Regions from separate parts of the Desulfonatronum zhilinae genome, predicted to be linked through region 1. Evidence: predicted binding sites of a transcription regulator. Region 1 holds the regulator's gene; the other holds the start of a gene.
The links. The regulator sigma-54, encoded in region 1, starts transcription at its own class of promoters, with help from an activator protein. The targets are predictions, from matches to a motif close to CTGGCACGGNNNNTGCTT.

Region 2: fliR (flagellar biosynthetic protein FliR) is a predicted target of sigma-54. The motif match lies at 2,372-2,389, and genes of this name have one in related genera.

What each region holds. Positions count from the first base shown of each region.
Region 1 covers NZ_FXUJ01000008.1:101,766-105,976, forward strand. The annotation lists gene AC559A_RS08505 (LptA/OstA family protein) at 1-368, shown strand, start outside; gene AC559A_RS08510 (LptA/OstA family protein) at 369-932, shown strand; gene lptB (LPS export ABC transporter ATP-binding protein) at 929-1,654, shown strand; gene rpoN (RNA polymerase factor sigma-54) at 1,718-3,151, shown strand; gene hpf (ribosome hibernation-promoting factor, HPF/YfiA family) at 3,225-3,770, shown strand; gene AC559A_RS08530 (PTS sugar transporter subunit IIA) at 3,774-4,211, shown strand, end outside.
Region 2 covers NZ_FXUJ01000007.1:131,943-136,153, forward strand. The annotation lists gene flhA (flagellar biosynthesis protein FlhA) at 1-195, opposite strand, end outside; gene flhB (flagellar biosynthesis protein FlhB) at 292-1,359, opposite strand; gene fliR (flagellar biosynthetic protein FliR) at 1,420-2,199, opposite strand; gene AC559A_RS07975 (HDOD domain-containing protein) at 2,511-3,707, shown strand; gene AC559A_RS07980 (response regulator) at 3,717-4,211, shown strand, end outside.

The DNA.
Region 1 (4,211 bases):
CCGCGTCCTACGACCAAGGCCAACAGATGGTGTTGCTCAACGCCCCGACCATCGTAAAAAGTCTGGATGGTCGGGACATTCCCGTGATCGTCAGCGCCCCCCTGGGGGAGGTGGATCAGGCCACCAGCGATATCCGGCTTTGGTCCGGAGTGCATATGGAATATGGTCCGACGTATCTCAATTCCGACGAGGCCGTTTTCGTTCAGGTGGATGAAACCATTTTTCTGCACGGTGACATCCTCCTGGACCGCCAAGGACTGCAATTGCGCTCGAAGCGGGGCGACGTTGACCTGCACACCTGGGTGGTCAACGCCGAGGGCGGAGTGGAAGTGATCATTGCCAAAGACAGTTTCGGACACGGGTTGTAGATGGAAACTCGGTTTTCATTGACCCGGCTTTTGCGGGTCACGTTTCCGGTCGTTTTTGTGGCGCTGTTCCTGTTTCCGGGTTGGAGTTCTTCGGCGGAAGAGCAGGCCATCCCGACGCGGATCACGTCCGAGCGGCTGCGCTACTCCCATCGCGATCACCAGATCGAGTTCATGGGGGACGTGCGGGTGGACAGGCCGAATTTTCAGCTCCGTTCGGAGCGGCTGGTAGTGCTTTTGCGAACCCTTCCCCGGGAGGCTCGACCCGAGGGCATGGCTCCGGAACAGGACATGGAAGCTCAAGTGGACATTGAACAAATGATCGCTTTTGGCCAGGTCTTTCTGAAGCACGAGGACCGTGTCGGCCACGGCGACATGGCCACCTATTGGGTGGACCAGAGCGTCCTGCGTCTGGAAGGCAACGCCCGGGTGGAAGAAGGCGGGACCCGGTTGGAAGGCAACGTGATCACGCTCAATGTTGAAGAAAGAGAGGTGGATGTGCAGGGACGCACCGATCGTCGAGTGGAAGGAATGTTTCTTTTGCCTCGGGAACAGGGGGCGCGGTGAAGGCCCTTCTCTCCGGCAAGAGTCTGCGCAAAAGCTTCGGCCAGAAAGAGGTGGTCCGGGATATTTCCATCCGGGTCGAGCAGGGGGAGATCGTCGGCCTTTTAGGTCCCAACGGAGCCGGGAAAACCACCACGTTCTACATGCTGGTCGGGGTGATCAAGCCCACCAGCGGGGTGGTGGACCTGGACGGAAAGCGGATCACCACTTGGCCGCTGCATGAGCGGGCCCGGCTGGGGCTGAGCTACCTGCCCCAGGAGAGTTCGGTCTTCAAAAAGCTGACCGTGATGCAGAATTTGCGGATCATCCTGGAGTACACGGACTTCACCCCGGCCATGCAGCGCAGAAAGGCCGAGGCCCTGCTGGAGGAACTGGGCATCTCCAAACTGGCCGACCAGAAGGCCATGTTTCTCTCCGGCGGGGAGCGCCGCCGTCTGGAAATCGCCCGGGCCCTGATCCGGAATCCGAAATTCATGTTGCTGGACGAACCCTTCGCGGGTATCGACCCCCTGGCCGTGGACGACATCCAGGAGATCGTGATGTCCCTCAAGGAGCGGGGGATCGGTGTGTTGATTTCGGATCACAACGTCCGCGAAACGCTGAAGATTTGCGACAGAGCATCCATCGTCTTCGAAGGACGGGCCATTTTTGAAGGGTCTCCGGAAGCCATCGTGGCCGATTCCATCGCTCGGAAAGTTTACCTCGGTGAGGACTTTTGCTTATGATTGATCAACAATCGGGATTGGCGTTCCAACCGGTCAGCCCGGTCATGGAGGCGAAAACGCGACATGGCTCTTGAACTGCGCCAGCAACTGAAGTTGACGCAGCAGTTGGTGATGACCCCCCAACTGCAACAAGCCATCAAGCTGCTTCAGCTTTCCAGGCTGGAGCTGGTGGAAAGCATCCAGCAGGAATTGCTGGAGAATCCCGTATTGGAGATCGCGCCGGAAGGCATCGATGAGACGGTGGAGACCCCGATAAAAGACCCTGCCGAGGATCGGTTCCAGTCCGTCAACGTCGAGGAGCCCCGGCAGCTTCACGATTCGGAGTGGCAGGACTACCTGGGAGAATTTTCCAGCATCAGTCGACAGATCCAGGGCCGGGACTGGGAAGTCCCGGAAGAGGGCATGAGTTTCGAGGCCCGGCTGGCCGGCAAGTCCACGCTGATCGGCCATCTTTCCTGGCAGTTGCGGCTTTCGGCCTTGTCGGAGCGGGAATTGGCCGTCAGCGAGGTGATCCTTGGCAACCTGGATGCCGTGGGGTATCTTTGCGAATCCATTGAGGACATCGCCGCCATGGCCGGCTGCGAGACGGAGGAGGCGGAGCGGATCCTGCGGATCATGCAACGCCTGGACCCCGTGGGGGTCTGCGCTAGGAACCTGCGGGAGTGCCTGCTGGTCCAGATGGACGAACTGGGGCTGGACGACCCGATTCTGGTCTCCCTGGTCAAGGATCATCTGGAGGAGCTGGAAAAACGTCGCTACAAGCCGTTGGCCAAGAAGTTCAAGCTCTCCATGGAGGAAATCAAACACTACCTGGACTGCATCCAGCGCCTGGACCCCATGCCCGGCAAGAGCTTCGGCTCCGATGATCCTCAGTTCACCAGCCCGGACGTTTACATCCTCCAGCACGGCGGCGATTTCATCGTGGTTCTGAACGAGGACGAGATACCGGGTTTGATGGTCAATGAGGCCTACGCCAAGGAGCTGTCCGTTCACGACAAGGGGACCAGGGACTACATTCAGGAAAAGGTCCGATCCGCTCACTGGTTGATGAAAAGCCTGTACCAGCGCCAGCGGACCCTGCACAAGGTCGCCGAAAGCATCGTCCGGTTCCAGATTGATTTTTTTCGCCATGGGGTGACGCATCTGAAGCCGATGATCCTCAAGGATGTGGCCCTGGACATCAACATGCACGAGTCCACGGTCAGCCGGATCACGACCAGCAAATACATGAGCACGCCCCATGGAACGTATGAACTGAAATTTTTCTTCAACAGCGCCCTGGGTATGGACGACGGGTCGGAGGCCGGCTCGGAAAGCGTCAAGGCGGAGATCAAGAAGCTGATTTCCGAAGAGGACCCCAAGCGTCCGCTCAGCGACGAACTGATCTCGCAACTTTTGAAAAAGTCCCTGGGCGTGAACATCGCCCGCCGTACCGTGGCCAAGTACCGCATGGCGTTGAACATCGAGTCGTCTTCCAAGCGCAAGGCCATTTTTTAGCCATCCCGGATGCTCCCAACGGAGCGAACAACCTCAAACCAACCCAGAACCCGTTTTACTTCGGAGGTGTCGCATGGAAATAACTTTTACTTTCAAGAATTTCGAGCCGTCCAATCACCTCAAGGGCTACGCCGGCGAGCGTTTCAATAAAATCAACCGTTACCTGCGTCCTGAAGATCAGGGCGAACTGGCCGTCAACCTTTCCGTGGAAAAGTATCGGCATATGGCCGAGGTGATCCTCACGGGCAAGGACATGCATTTCTCCGCCACCACCGAAAGCGAGGACATGTACTCCACCATCGACCTGGTCCTGGACAAGCTCGAGGCTCAGGTGCGCAAGACCAAAGAGAAGAACAAGGACCATCGTCGCGGTCAGAAGAGCCAGTCCGCGCGGGTGGACGTGATCACCTTTACCCAGGACGAGACCGGCAAGCGGGCCCAGACCATCACGGAAACCGACAATTTCGAGCCCAAGCCCATGTCCGTGGACGAGGCGGCCATGCAATTGGAAGCCCTGGGCAACGATTTCCTGGTTTTCTTCAACGCGGACATCGAGCGCGTCAACGTCATCTACCGCCGGAAAAGCGGCGATTTCGGTCTGATCGACCCGGGTATCTAGTCGATGGTCCTCAAGGATTTCTTGAGCAAGGACTTGCTGCTCCCCGATTTGCAAGCCAGGAACAAGACGGAAGTGCTGGCGGAATTGGTCGCCGTGCTGGCCCAAAACGTGCCGAGTCTGGATGCCGAGGCGGCCTTTCGGGTGCTCAAGGACCGGGAAAGTCTCGGGAGCACGGGCATCGGCGAAGGAGTGGCCATTCCCCACGGCAAGCTGGAGGGGCTGGACAGGATCGTGCTGGTGGTCGGACGCAGTTCCGAAGGCGTGGATTTCGACGCCCTGGACCGCAAACCGTGCCATATTTTTTTCATGGTCCTGGCCCCGGAACAGGTCGCCGGAATGCACCTGCGCATCCTGGCGTCCATCACCCGGCTGCTCAAGGACGAGACCTTTCGGCATGCCTTTCTCACGGCCCAGGACAAGGAGCTTTTCTGGGACGCCCTC
Region 2 (4,211 bases), on a different contig from region 1:
CATGTACATGGCCGAGAGCAGCACCACGAATCCCAGGGAGATGCTCAGGGTGAGCATGGCGTCCAGGATGATCGTGGGCATGGGGATAAGCATCACGAACAGAATGGTCACCACGCCGCCGGCCAGGAAGATGTTCCCGTATCCGGAGAAACGGGAGTAGTCGATATTGCTGAGGCTGATCGCGGCTTGAGCCATGGTTTTGACGCTCGTCCTTTAGGGCAGGATGCTCTGTTTGCGGTAATCTTTCAGCATGTTGCGAGTGGAACTCGTCGGATTCTCTTTGCCCGGCGATTACCTGCGCCGGAATTTTGGCAACTGGGCCAGGATGGAGGCCACGGCCTGGAACAGTTCCTCGGGGATCATCCGGCCGACCTCAACGCTTTTATACAAGGCCTGTGCCAGGGGCTTGTTCTCCCGGATGGGGATGTTGTGCTCCTGGGCGATCTCCCGGATTTTCGCGGCCATGAAGTCCGCTCCCTTGGCCAGGACCATGGGCGACGGGGCCTCCAGCGGGTTGTAGCGGAGGGCTATGGCCAGGTGGGTCGGGTTGGTGATGACCACGTCGGCTTTGGGCACGCTCTCCATCATCCGCTTTTGCATCACGGCCATCATTTTTTGACGCTGCTTGTTCTTGATGGCTTGATCGCCTTCGGCCTGCTTCCGTTCGTCCTTGACCTCGTCTTTGGTCATTTTCAGGTTTTCCTCGTAATCCCAGCGGGTGTAGGCCAAATCCGCGATGGCGATGATCAGCATGGGTATCAGGGCGTAGATGACCATTTTCGCGCCGGTGATCAGCATGTAGCTGGCTACGGTCAGTGCGTCCTGATAAAAGAGAGGAATGAAATTCGGGGATTCCATTTTCAGTACAAGGTAAGGTGCGAACCCCACGACAATGACCATGAACAGGCTGCGCAGTAGGCGGACCACGGTCTGGGTGCTGATGAATAGTCGCTTTATACCAGCGACGATATTGAGTTTTTTCCAAAAGTTGGACAGTTCGAAGACCTTCAAGGTCCAAAGATGGCCGACTTGCAGGCGCACGGTCAGGAACGCCACCAGCGCACAGGTGAACATCACCGGCAGGACCATCACCGCGATACGCCAGGAGACCGTCTGGAAGAGCAAGTAGACGGTTTCCGGGGTGAATTCAGTGAGTAGATTTTGGCTGAACGTCCAGACGAAAAGGTCGTTCATCTGGTTGACCATGATTTGGATCATGAACAGCAGGGCGAGAAAGCCTCCCAGCAGCACCGTGACCTTGGGCAACTCCTGACTTTTGGGGACATTGCCCTTTTCCCTGGCCTTGTCGCGCTGTTTCGGGGTGGCTTCTTCGGTTCTACTCGGATCGCTCTGGGGCATGGTCCGGCCTTTAGCTCCTCTTCGTTTAGTCTATGTTGCGTGAAGCAACGCGGGAAACGCTCAGCGTCCGCTGAGCATGACGCCCTGGAACATGGAGCCGAGCATCAGAATGAAGTCCTGCACGTAGAGCCCCATGATTGTGAACATGGTGCCGAGAAACAGAAATCCCACGGCGATTTTCAGGGGAAAGCCGACGAAGATCACGTTCATCTGCGGCGCGGCCTTGGCCACCAGGCCCAGGGCCAGGTCGATCAGAAACAGGGCCACCATCACCGGGCTGGCAATCTTGACCGCCAGGATGAATATCTGGCTGGAAAAGCGGATCATTTGTTCAGATAGTGCCGGCGTGAGCAACAGCCCGCCCGGAGGAACAAGAGTGAAGCTGTGGGTCAGGGCGTGGAGCAGATGCAGGTGCCCGTTGAGGCTTAGAAAAATGAGCAGGGAGGTCATGTACAGGAAGTGGGCGGTCACGGCCATGCTGACCCCGGAACTGGGGTCCACGACACTGACCATGGCAAAGCCCATCTGAAAGCCGATCAACTGCCCGCCGGTCTGGATGGCGGCGAACAGCACCCGAACGATCAGCCCCAGGGCTAGCCCCAAGATCAGTTCGCCCAGGATCATCAAGGCGATCATGATGGGGTGGGCCGGGAAATAGTCCGCTGAAAACGCCAGGTGCGGCCAAAGCCCCAGGGCCAGGACCAAACACAAGGCCGCCTTTGCCGGCAGGGGAATGTTTTCCCCGCCGAAAAACGGCAGCATGAAGACGATCAGGCTGATTCGGAACAGCGTCAGAAAAAAGCTGAGATAAATCCTGGGATCAAAGGAGAACAGGTCCATTGCCGGAGCGAAGCAAGTTTTGGACCATCGATTCGCTTCGTTCTTGATGAGCCGATAAAACGGCGTCGCTTCCATGGCGAGAATTTCATGGTCGGGATTTCTTTGCCAGGAGACAGGGAGATCGATATGAATTACATTCTTTCCATTCGAGCGTGGTTATCGTGGTCATCGTGGCCAGGGACCATGCCATTGTCGGGGGGCCGGTTCTTTTTGTAACCGTAAGCAAACAATCAAGCACCGCAGGGGTTTTTTGCATGGGATGGGTCGGCGTTGAATGCCTTGAAGAGGGTATGATTTTAGGAGCTGATCTCGTGACCTCGGATGGGCGTTTTTTGTTGCCCCAGGGTATGGTGTTGCAGGATCGTCATATCAAGACCGGTAAGGCCTGGGGAGTCCGGCGGGTGGATATTCTCGGTCTGGACCAGGACCAGGCGAACGCGGCCAGGGTGAACGAGATCGGTCCGGAGTATCTGGAACAAAGCCGGTTGCTGCTGGAGCCGTTCCTGCGTTGCGTGACGGATGATCATCCCGGGATACGGGAAATCGTCCGCGTCACGGTGGAACGGGCGGCCCTGGAACTGGCCGCGGGCGAGCAACCTGAACGATGTATGGAGGGTCAGCTCCCCGCGCCGGATCATCGTGTCACGCGGTCCGAAGATGGCGAAGAGGCGGCCGAAAAGTTGGTTCAGATCCAGGAGAAACTGGTCACTTTGCCTGCTGTATACGGGCGAATCATGGAGGTTCTGGAGTCGCCTTACAGCTCCGCCTTTCATATCGCCGAGTTGGTGAGCAAGGACAGCAGCCTGTCCGCGAAACTGCTCAAGCTGGTCAACAGCCCGCTGTACGCGTTTCCGTCCCGGATCGATTCCATTTCCCGAGCCGTGGCTTTGTTGGGTACCAGGGAATTGTCTTCTCTGGCCCTGGGTCTTTCCGTGGTCAGTGCCTTTGAAGGCATTCCCGTGGCGACGCTGAACATGAAGCAGTTCTGGAAGCACAGCGTCAGCGCAGCGGTATATGCCGGCCTGATCGCCGCTCATGCACGGGGGGCTTCGCGGGAGCGCTGCTTCACTGGTGGACTCCTGCACGATCTGGGCTGGCTGGTCATGCTCAGCAAAATGCCTGGAGCATGCGCCCAGGTCATGTTTTTGTCCCGGACCCAAGGTGCTCCCCTGTACCAGGTGGAGCAAGAATTACTCGGCTTTGACCATGCCCAGGTCGGAGGGATGCTTTGCCGGAAGTGGCGCTTGCCGGACAGCCTGACGGAAATGATTCGCTTTCATCATGCTCCGGAGCAGGCCTCCGTGCCGCTTGAGGCCGGCATCGTGCATCTGGCCAATATCCTGGCCGTGGCCGTCGGAGTCGGCGCCAGCGGTCAGGGGGTGCTTCCTTCGCTCTCCGACTCGGCCTGGGACCTGGTCGGCATGTCCCCCTGCGACATCGGTCCCCTGGTCCGGCAGGCCGATCGCCAGGTCGCGGATATTCTTCACGTATTTCTCCTGGGCGGCTAGGTGAACCTCATGCAGTCAAACGAAGACCGTATCCAAATCCTGGAGACCGAGGTTCATTTTTTACGCGAACAGCGCCGCCAATCCGTGGAGGCGCTGGAAATGGCCGCCGGTCTGGGACATTTCGAGACGCCCTTGCTCCAGGTCGCGGATGAGCATGCCGTGCTCAAGGAAATCGCCGAAAAGGCCCGTGGTTTGATCGACCTGCGGGCGGTTTCCTTTTTTCTGGTGCAGCCGGACCATTCCTTTGCCGGAGCGTTTTGTGACCCTCCGGAGTATGCTGCGTTCCTGGACCGGGAGGTCGACGGGCTCATCGACGACTACTCCTTCTCCAGAATCCTGCGCCGAGGGCGGCCCGAAATTCTGTCCGCAAGCAGCCGGGACATGCGCCTGGTCCTGCACACGTTGGCCACGCCGACCAGGATTCGAGGCATGTTCGTCGGCATCCTGGGTCAGGATCCGAGCACGATTCCAGACACCCATCACGCCTTGCTGTCTATTCTCCTT